DNA from 3 places in the Streptomyces sp. NPDC001816 genome. Region 2 is predicted to be linked to each of the others. Evidence: riboswitches for the same ligand, from Rfam matches in the RefSeq annotation. Region 2 holds a riboswitch; each other region holds the start of a gene.
The links. A riboswitch is a leader RNA that binds a small molecule or an ion and turns the genes downstream of it on or off. The one in region 2 is predicted to bind cyclic di-AMP.

Region 1 (3,199 bases), on a different contig from region 2:
CGGCCGGGTCGCCTTCGGCGCCCCGCCCTGGGAGCAGCCGAGGCTGCGCCCCGAGTCGCCCTTCGGCCGTGCCTGGTCCCTGTGGGCGCTCAGCCACTACCCCCACCCGTACCGCTTCCTGCCCGCCCGCACCCGCCACTACCTGGTCCGCCGGGTCCTCGGTCCGCTCGGCGCCTGGTGGCTGCGCGACCGCTTCGAGGGCAGGGTGCAGGTCCAGGAGGTCGAGCGGGTGGTGGGCGCCGAGGCCCCGGACGGCAGCCCGGTCCTCACCGTCCGCACCCACGGCAAGGGCACCGAGCGGCTCTCGGCCGACCATGTGATCGCGGCCACCGGCTACCGCGTGAACATCGCCGCGATGGACTTCCTCGGCCCTGAGCTGCGCACCCGGCTGGCGGTGAGCCGGGGCACGCCCAGGCTCGGACCCGGGTACGTCTCCTCCGTCCCCGGCCTGTACTTCACCGGCCTCCCGGCGGCGTCCTCGTACGGCCCGGTGATGCGCTTCGTCTGCGGCACGGAGTTCGCCTCGCCGCGCCTGGCCGGGCATCTGGCGGCGGCACACGGCTGAGCCGCGGACGACGCCGTCTCGCTCACCGGCAGGTCCGATCGCGTCAACTCCACCACCATCAGGGCGGCCGCAGGGGCCACTTGGGGCCGAGGAGCACACAAGTCCGGGAACTTCAGGGTGAGTCGGCGGGGCGTGGGATCCGTATTCTCTGATCATGGCCGCACCCCCCGCATACTCACTGATCGCCACCGACCTGGACGGGACGCTGCTGCGCGGCGACGACACCGTCTCCGACCGGTCGCGCGCCGCGCTGGAGCGGGTGGCACGGGCCGGCGCCCGGCACCTGGTGGTGACGGGCCGCCCGGCTCCTCGGGTACGGCCCCTCCTGGAGGGCCTCGGCAGCACGGGGCTCGCGGTGTGCGGGCAGGGCGCGCAGGTCTACGACGCCGGCGCCGACCGTCTGCTGTGGTCGGTCCGGCTGGACCGGGAACTGGCCGAGACCGCGCTCGGCAAGATCGAGGCCGAGGTGGGGCAGGTCTACGCGGCCGTCGACCAGGACGGCGTGGACGGGCTCACCCTGATCGAACCCGGGTATCTGATGCCGCACCCGACCCTGCCCGCCGTGCGGGTCGGCCGCCGCGACGACCTGTGGTGCGAGCCCATCAGCAAGGTGCTGCTGCGCCACCACACGCTGTCCGACGACGAGTTGGCGGCGATCGCACGCTCGGCGGTGGGCTCGCTGGCGACGGTCACGATGTCGGGGCCCGGGACCGTGGAACTGCAGCCGTCCGGGGTCACGAAGGCGACGGGGCTGGCGCTGGCCGCCGAGTACCTGGGGATCGCCGCCGGCCGGGCCCTCGCGTTCGGCGACATGCCCAACGACATCCCCATGTTCGACTGGGCCGGACGCGGCGTCGCCATGGCCAACGCCCACCCCGAACTCAAGGCCGTCGCCGATGAGATCACCACGTCGAACGAGGACGACGGCATCGCCGTCGTCCTCGAAAGACTGTTCCCGACCGACTGACCGGGATATCAGTAGTGGCCCGCCGCGGGCGCCGGTCAGTAGGCGCCGAAGACGTTGTCGATCGACCCGTAGCGCTTGGCCGCGTAGTTGCAGGCGGCCGTGATGTTCGCGACCGGGTCGTAGATGTCGAAGGACGTTCCGGCCACGTGGTACGCGTTGAACGTCGGGTCGATGACCTGGAGCAGGCCCTTGGACGGGATGCCCTTGGCCGCGTTGGAGTCCCAGAGGTTGATGGCCGCCGGGTTGCCCGACGACTCACGGATGACATTGCGGTAGATGCCGTTGTACGTCCCCGGGATGCCCTTCTCGCGCATGATCGCGAGCGACTCGCGGATCCAGCCGTCGAGGTTGTTCGGGTACCCGGCGAGCGTGGTGGCCGGCGTGCTGGCCGTGGGGGTGGCCGCGGAGGCGCTGGTCGCGCCGATGACGGGAAGGGCGAGCACGGCGGCGCCGGTGCCGATGACGGCGAGCTTGCGGACGAGGCGGTTGGTGCGGGTGCGGCGGGGCTGAGCGGCAGCAAGCATGGGGACGTTCCTCTCCGTCGCCTACGAGGTGAGCTGTCGGGTTCGGGCGGGGAGGTGCCCGGCCGTACCTCTGGGGGGAGGCACGACTTCACCCCTAGCTGTCCCGGCGCGACGTGCGTCGTCCGGTCCGGCGGCTTACCTGGGTCCCCCGCTCCTGCCGTACGAATGAGTTCGTCGATGGGTGGTGTCAGACGCGGCAGGATTCGGCGTTCGTCTGACTGGCCCGGAAGCTATGCGACAGCACATGTCGGGAACAAGTACTGAATTCACCCAATGAGGCAGTTGACCTTGATCTATTCCAAATGGGGCACTTGATCCTTTGCGGTTGCCAACGCTCAACTGCCCGATGTGGAAAGGGGAGAACGAGGGTGGCGCCCCTTGGCCGATTCCCGGGCCCGCGTGACCCAACTCACGAAATGGCAAAGGGTACCAAATCAGACATGGGGGATTCGGGAGATTTGCTGGGTGTGGTGCAAAAGGAGTACTCCGCCCGCCGTGCGGTTCGCGACAAATCGGGCGAGATCCTGTTAAGTCGTTGTGTACCCACACTTATCAGATGATCAAAAACATACCGGCCCTGATCCGATACCGCCCGGGCTGGACCGGTGGGCGCTATCGGTGATCGAAACAGGACCGGATACGCTGACTTGAGTGATGGCAACGACCTATCGACAAACCGTGTAATCGCCAGCAGACACCAGCAGACAGGAGACCCCTCGTGACCGTCGTCGGGCCGTTCGGGCTGAGCGTGCGGGACCAGGCTCTGGAAGCCGATGTCCAGGCCGGATTGGCGGCTGTCGAGGAAGGCTTGCTCGAAGCCACCAAGAGCGAGGTCCCGTTCATCACGGAGGCCGCGCAGCACCTCGTACGGGCCGGTGGGAAGCGGTTCAGGCCGCTGCTCGTCATGCTCGCGGCGCAGTTCGGCGATCCGTACGCGCCGGGCGTCGTGCCGTCGGCCGTCGTCGTGGAGCTGACCCACCTGGCCACGCTGTACCACGACGACGTCATGGACGAGGCGTCCGTGCGGCGCGGCGTGGACAGCGCCAACACCCGCTGGGGCAACTCGGTCGCGGTCCTCACCGGCGACTTCCTCTTCGCCCGCGCCTCTCAGATCCTCGCCGACCTCGGCCCCGAGGCGGTCCG
Region 2 (3,199 bases):
ATCAGCGTGGCCCCCGAGTTCCATCGGCCACGCCGGCCCCGCCGTCGCACGAAAGGCTTCCGCATGCTCTCCGGGAACGGTCGTCACCGTCGCCCCCGTCAGGCTCCGGCCCTCCTCGTCGCGGCCGGCGTGACCGGCTCCGCCATCGCCATCCCGCTGCTCGGCGCGGCGAGCGCCAACGCGGCCGACGGCACCACATGGGACAAGGTGGCCGAGTGCGAGAGCGGCGGCTCCTGGAGCGCCGACACCGGCAACGGTTACTACGGCGGCCTGCAGATATCCCAGGACGACTGGGACAAGTACGGCGGCACGAAGTACGCCTCCAGCGCCGACCAGGCCAGCCGTTCGCAGCAGATCGCCGTCGCCGAGAGGATCCTCGACGACCAGGGCACCACCCCCTGGGCCACCTGCGCCCTGCTCTCCGGCATGACATCGAAGTCCGGCTCCGTGGACGTCGACACGGGCGTCTCGGACGCGGGCTCGGACTCCGACTCGGGCTCGGCGCACTCCGGTCACTCCTCCGAGCCCTCGGACTCGTCCAATACGGACGGCAATTCCGATTCCGACGAGAATTCCGACTCGTCCGACCTGTCGGATTCATCCTCCTCGTCGCCCTCGTCCGACTCCTCCTCGGATGTGAAGGGTGAGCCGTCCCCGAGCGCCGACAAGGACGCCGACTCCAAGGGCTCCGGCAGGAGCACAGACGCTCCCAAGTCCGACAAATCCGCATCGCCCGACTCCGGAGACGTTCAGGGGGGCGAGTCCGTCACCACGGACCCCGCAACGGAGGACTCGGACAATTCGTGGCAGACCAGCGGCTCTTCGAGCCTGGTCGACACCGGCGCCCTCAGCAGTGGCGGACGTCACCGCGGTGCGAGTGCGGACGAAAGCGCGACAAACGGTCAGAACGACACCCCGTCGGGTCGCCACGCCGGCCGCGACGCGGGCACCTACACCGTCCGCGAGGGCGACACCCTCTGCTCCATCGCCGACTCCCTTGACCTCGACGGCGGATGGCGCGCGCTCTACGCCGAGAACAAGAAGGCTGTCGGTGCCGACCCGAACCACATCGGTGCCGGTCAGACCCTGAAAGTCGGTGCCGAAAAGGGCGATGAGTAGCGGGAGTTGACGCCCCGCTTCGCTCCCTAATGTCCGTTTTGGCGAAAGTGTGGGATGAGTCTCAGAAGCCCTGATCGTCTTTGAAATTCCGCCGATCGCCTGTTTACGGTCAAGGCCGCTCGTCACCACGAGCCCCGGCATCCGCAACGCCGAGTCCTGCCAGCGGCCGCCCGGGAACAGTCGTCGCGTCATGCGCCGTAGGCAGGAGCGGGGGACCCAAGGTAAGTGCCGGGACCGGCAGTTGATGTCGGTACCGGCTTGGGGTGAAGCCGCGTCCCGTAAGGGCCGCGGCCGGGCAACTCAACCGGCCCGAACCCGACAGCTCACCTCGCAGGCGTCGGTGAGGGGATCGATCCATGCTGTTCTCCGGCAAGGGCACGCACCGTCGTCCGTTCAAGGCCACCCGTGTCATCGCGCTCGCCGGTGTCACCGGCGCCGCCATCGCCGCCCCGCTGATGGCGGTCGGCAACGCCTCCGCCGCCACCGCCTCCGAGTGGGACAAGGTCGCCCAGTGCGAGTCCGGCGGCAACTGGTCGATCAACACCGGCAACGGCTACTACGGCGGCCTGCAGTTCTCCGCCTCCACCTGGGCCGCCTACGGCGGCACCGCCTACGCCGCCCACGCCGACCTGGCCACCAAGCAGCAGCAGATCACCGTCGCCGAGAAGGTCCTCGCCTCCCAGGGCAAGGGCGCCTGGCCGGTCTGCGGCACGGGCCTGTCGAGCACCCCGTACAGCGGCACCGCGGCGGCCCCGTCGAGCAGCACCTCCTCGAAGACCACCACGACCACCACCCGCGCCACCGAGCAGCAGGCCGCCTCCCGGTCCGCCGAGCGCCAGACCGTCACCACCCCGACCGGCAAGAAGGTCAAGAAGGGCGACGGCGAGTACAAGGTGGTCAAGGGTGACACCCTCGGCACGATCGCCGAGAAGCACAAGGTCAAGGGCGGCTGGCAGAAGCTGTTCGAGCTGAACAAGGGCATCGTCGAGGACGCCGACCTCATCTACCCGGGCCAGCAGCTGCACCTGAAGTGACACCTGGCTCCCACCGGAACCACAGCGCTCTCACAAGGCCTGCCCCCACTCTGAAGGCCTCGTGAGGGTCTTCCCCCCGTCCCCACGGGCTCCCCGTCCCGGCGCGTGTTCCCCCGTACGCGCCGGGACGGGGTTGTTTGTTCCCCGCCCTGTTTCCCCACTCTTCAGTCGGGCCTCATTCGGAAGACCCTTTGTTTCGAGCGAGAACAAAAGGTACCGTCTGCGTGTCCACGGGACGGTCGGTCGGTGGCCGACGCCCCCAGGACGGTTAGGCTCTAGGCGCAAGGCACACAAGCCCCGCACAACCAGCGTCACATCCACGAAGGAGATGCTCGTGCCGTCCATCGACGTCGTCGTAGCCCGGGAAATCCTGGACTCCCGAGGCAACCCCACGGTCGAGGTCGAGGTCGGCCTCGACGACGGCAGCACGGGTCGTGCCGCCGTCCCGTCCGGCGCCTCCACCGGCGCCTTCGAGGCCATCGAGCTGCGCGACGGTGACCCGAACCGCTACCAGGGCAAGGGTGTCGAGAAGGCCGTCCTCGCCGTCATCGAGCAGATCGGCCCGGAGCTGGTCGGCTACGACGCCACCGAGCAGCGCCTGATCGACCAGGCCATGTTCGACCTGGACGCCACCGACAACAAGGGCTCCCTCGGCGCCAACGCCATCCTCGGCGTCTCCCTCGCCGTCGCCCACGCCGCCTCCGAGGCCAGCGACCTCCCGCTCTTCCGCTACCTGGGCGGCCCGAACGCGCACCTGCTGCCGGTGCCGATGATGAACATCCTGAACGGCGGCTCGCACGCCGACTCCAACGTGGACATCCAGGAGTTCATGATCGCCCCGATCGGCGCGGAGTCCTTCTCCGAGGCCCTGCGCTGGGGCACCGAGGTCTACCACACCCTGAAGAAGGTCCTGAAGGGCAAGGGCCTGTCCACCGGCCTCGGCGACGAGGGCGGCTTCGCCCCGAACCTCGGCTCCAACCGCGAGGCCCTCGACCTCATCCTCGAGGCCATCAAGCAGGCCGGCTACGTCCCCGGTGAGCAGATCG
Region 3 (3,199 bases), on a different contig from region 2:
GCCTGGGCGCCCAGGGCGGCGAGGAGATCGTCCTCGCCTCCGACGCCGAGGGCGCGGACATCGCCCTGGACCGTCTGGCCAAGCTGGTCTCCGAGGGGCTGGAAGAGCTCCCCGAGACCGTCTGAGGCATGCCAGGAAGCCGCGTCACCCTTTCCGGGTGGCGCGGCTTCCGCATTCTTTGCACCCGGTCCGGGGAATTCACCACAGGCACACCGAAGGCACGCGACCGCGAATTCACGGCGCACCGGGAAAAGGGCAGCGGAAATACCCGCCCATCGAATATCTCCTCTTTGTATACGGCGCCCGTGTTAATGCCGCAGGCTCTGCATGTTTACGGCATGTTGCGAGTTCCTCACACGCTCGGAGCGGTCCCCGCCCGAGGTGAACCGCAGCCGGTGCGCGCCCGTCGAGCGCTCCGTGTGCATCGCCGTGATCGCCCGCGCGCGCTCGCTGTCGCCGCGTGCCACCGCGTCCACGATCGCGCCGTGCTCCGCCCAGGAGTCCACCGGACTCGGCGGCGCCTCCACCGTGTACATCCAGGCGATCTTGTGCCGCAGCTGGGTCAGCATCGAGGACAGCGAGGGGCTTCCGGAGGCCTGCGCCAGCGTCTCGTGGAACCAGCCGCCCAGCGAGCGCAGATCGTCGCTGCTGCCCCGCCTGGCCCGCTCCTGGCCCAGCCGGACCAGCCCTCGCAGCACCTTCAGATGGGCCTCGGTGCGCCGCTGGGCGGCCCGGGAGGCGCCGAGCGGCTCCAGGAGCGTGCGCATCTCCAGCAGGTCGGCGGCCTCCTGCTCGGTCGGCTCGGCCACGCACGCGCCCGCGTGCCGTCGGGTCACCACGAAGCCCTCCGCCTCCAGGGTGCGCAGGGCCTCACGGACAGGGACGCGCGAGACGCCGTAGCGGCGGGCGAGGACTTCCTCGGTGAGGCGGCCGCCGCGCTCGTAGACACCCGCGACGATGTCGTCCCGGATCGCCGTGCACACCGAGTGCGCCGGAATACGCATGACCGACCTCCGCTTTAATCCCCGTGAAACGTCGACGATGGACGCATGTTCCGTGACTCTATTGCAATGAGCCGGAATTTCCGACGGCAGGCCGGAATCCATGGATATTTTTTGGACAGCGGATGCCGCAGGCACTGCGAAAAACGGCGAAAGCCCCGGCTCGTGAGCCGGGGCTTCGGGATGTCGTGCGCCGGAGCGTCAGACGTTCACGCCGTGCTGGCGGAGATAGGCGATCGGGTCGACGTCCGAACCGTACTCGGAGGTCGTGCGGGCCTCGAAGTGCAGATGCGGTCCGGTGACGTTGCCGGTCGCGCCGGACAGGCCGATCTGCTGGCCCGGGAGGACCTTCTGGCCCACGACGACGCCGATGGACGACAGGTGTCCGTACTGGGTGTACATGCCGTCGGCCATCCGGATCACGATCTGGTTGCCGTACGCGCCGCCCCACCCGGTGGAGACGACCGTGCCGGAGCCGACCGCGTGGACGGACGTCCCGCTGGCCGCGTGGAAGTCGATGCCGGTGTGGGAACCGGAGGACCACAGGGAGCTGCTGGCCTTGTAGCCGGTGGAGACGTACGAGTGCGCGATCGGGGCGACGAAGGCGTTCAGGCGCTTGCGCTCGGCCTCTCGCGCGGCGCGGGCCTGGGCCTCGCGCTCCTTCTTCGCCTCCATCGCGGCCACCTTGGCCGCGGCCTCCTCGGCCGCCTTCTGCCGGGCGGCCACCAGCTGGGCCTCGGCCTGCGCGTCGATCTGCTCGGCGACCGAGTCGCTTTCGGTGATGACCGGGGTGAGGCCGGTGTCCTCGACGGAGTTGTCCGCGGCGAGCGCCGGGCCGGCCGCCAGGGTGCCGACGACACCGGTGGTGGTGAGGGCCGCGACACCGGCCGCCTGAACGGTGGTGCGCTTGACCCGGCCGGGCTTGCGGTGCTTCCCGGTGGCGTACATGAACGCCATGAAGTGGCTGGTCCTTTCCTTCCCTCTCGCCTACCGGGTTAGCTGACGGGTTCGGAGCAGGAAGGTCTCCTACGGACCCCCTCGCCGGTGCGCGGGCGTCCGATTCACCCCAGGGACTGCGGTGGGTCCCCGGCTCCCCTGGCTCGCGCCGTGGGGGGACTCGGCGATGACTGTCCGGTGCCGCGGGCGCGGCGCACTGCCTGACGAACAGCCCGGTCGACGCTATGCGGCCCGACTTTCGATCCCCAAACGGATCCGGGCTTTTGTAGCGCATCCCACAGGCCAGACAGGCAACCTCTGCCCCAATTCGGACATCTGGGGAAGGGCTCCGCACGGCAAAGGGCCCTGACGACCCGTCGGATCGTCAGGGCCCCACGCGCGCGGTGCGCCGTAAGCCGCTACTCGGCTGCCACGACGGTGACTTCGCCGATGCCGAGCGCCTCGACCGACGCCTTGATCTCGGCCGCGTCACCGACGAGGACGGTCACCAGGCGGTCCACCGGGAAGGCGTTGATGACCGCCGCGGTGGCCTCCACGGTGCCGGTGCCGGCGAGCTGCTGATACAGAGTCGCCTGGAAGTCGTCGGGCAGGTACTGCTCGACCTGGTCCGCCAGCGTGCTCGCGACGGCCGCCGCGGTCTCGTACTTCAGCGGCGCCACACCGACCAGGTTCTGCACGGCGACGTCCCGCTCGGCGTCGGTCAGGCCCTCCGCGGCGAGCGTGCGCAGCACCGTCCACAGGTCCTGCAGCGCGGGACCGGTGTTCGGGGTGTCCACGGAGCCGCTGATCGCGAGCATCGCGGCGCCCGTGCCGTCCGGCGCGGAGCGCAGGACCTGCCCGAAGGAGCGCACGCCGTAGGTGTAGCCCTTCTCCTCGCGCAGGACGCGGTCCAGGCGGGAGGTGAGGGTGCCGCCGAGGCAGTAGGTGCCGAGCACCTGGGCGGCCCACACGCGGTCGTGCCGGTCGGGTCCGATCCGGCCGATGAGCAGCTGGGTCTGGACGGCGCCCGGCCGGTCGACGATGACCACCCGGCCGGTGTCGTCGGCGGTCACCGGCGGCACGGGCCGCGGCGCGCCCGGGGTGCCCGTCCAGGCGCCCAGGGTGTCGGCGAGCAGCTCGTCCAGGTCGGTGCCGGTGAGGTCGCCGACCACGACCACGGTGGCCGTGGCGGGCCGCACATGGCGGTCGTAGAAGGCGCGGACGGCCGAAGCGTCGATCTTCTCGACCGTCTCCTCGGTGCC

Region 1: linked by a shared signal. The riboswitch ahead of ACFYZZ_RS40160 (transglycosylase SLT domain-containing protein) and the one ahead of ACFYZZ_RS15965 (transglycosylase family protein) in region 2 are both predicted to bind cyclic di-AMP.
Region 3: linked by a shared signal. The riboswitch ahead of ACFYZZ_RS00625 (M23 family metallopeptidase) and the one ahead of ACFYZZ_RS15965 (transglycosylase family protein) in region 2 are both predicted to bind cyclic di-AMP.

Annotation. Positions count from the first base shown of each region.
Region 1 covers NZ_JBIATY010000016.1:167,758-170,956, forward strand. The annotation lists gene ACFYZZ_RS40150 (FAD-dependent oxidoreductase) at 1-565, shown strand, start outside; gene ACFYZZ_RS40155 (HAD family hydrolase) at 720-1,532, shown strand; gene ACFYZZ_RS40160 (transglycosylase SLT domain-containing protein) at 1,568-2,056, opposite strand; cyclic di-AMP (ydaO/yuaA leader) riboswitch at 2,062-2,275, opposite strand; gene ACFYZZ_RS40165 (polyprenyl synthetase family protein) at 2,775-3,199, shown strand, end outside.
Region 2 covers NZ_JBIATY010000004.1:93,690-96,888, reverse strand. The annotation lists gene ACFYZZ_RS15970 (transglycosylase family protein) at 64-1,119, shown strand; cyclic di-AMP (ydaO/yuaA leader) riboswitch at 1,303-1,471, shown strand; gene ACFYZZ_RS15965 (transglycosylase family protein) at 1,476-2,153, shown strand; gene eno (phosphopyruvate hydratase) at 2,482-3,199, shown strand, end outside.
Region 3 covers NZ_JBIATY010000001.1:143,026-146,224, reverse strand. The annotation lists gene ACFYZZ_RS00635 (HPr family phosphocarrier protein) at 1-125, shown strand, start outside; gene ACFYZZ_RS00630 (GntR family transcriptional regulator) at 309-1,004, opposite strand; gene ACFYZZ_RS00625 (M23 family metallopeptidase) at 1,203-1,958, opposite strand; cyclic di-AMP (ydaO/yuaA leader) riboswitch at 1,971-2,134, opposite strand; gene ACFYZZ_RS00620 (M16 family metallopeptidase) at 2,357-3,199, opposite strand, start outside.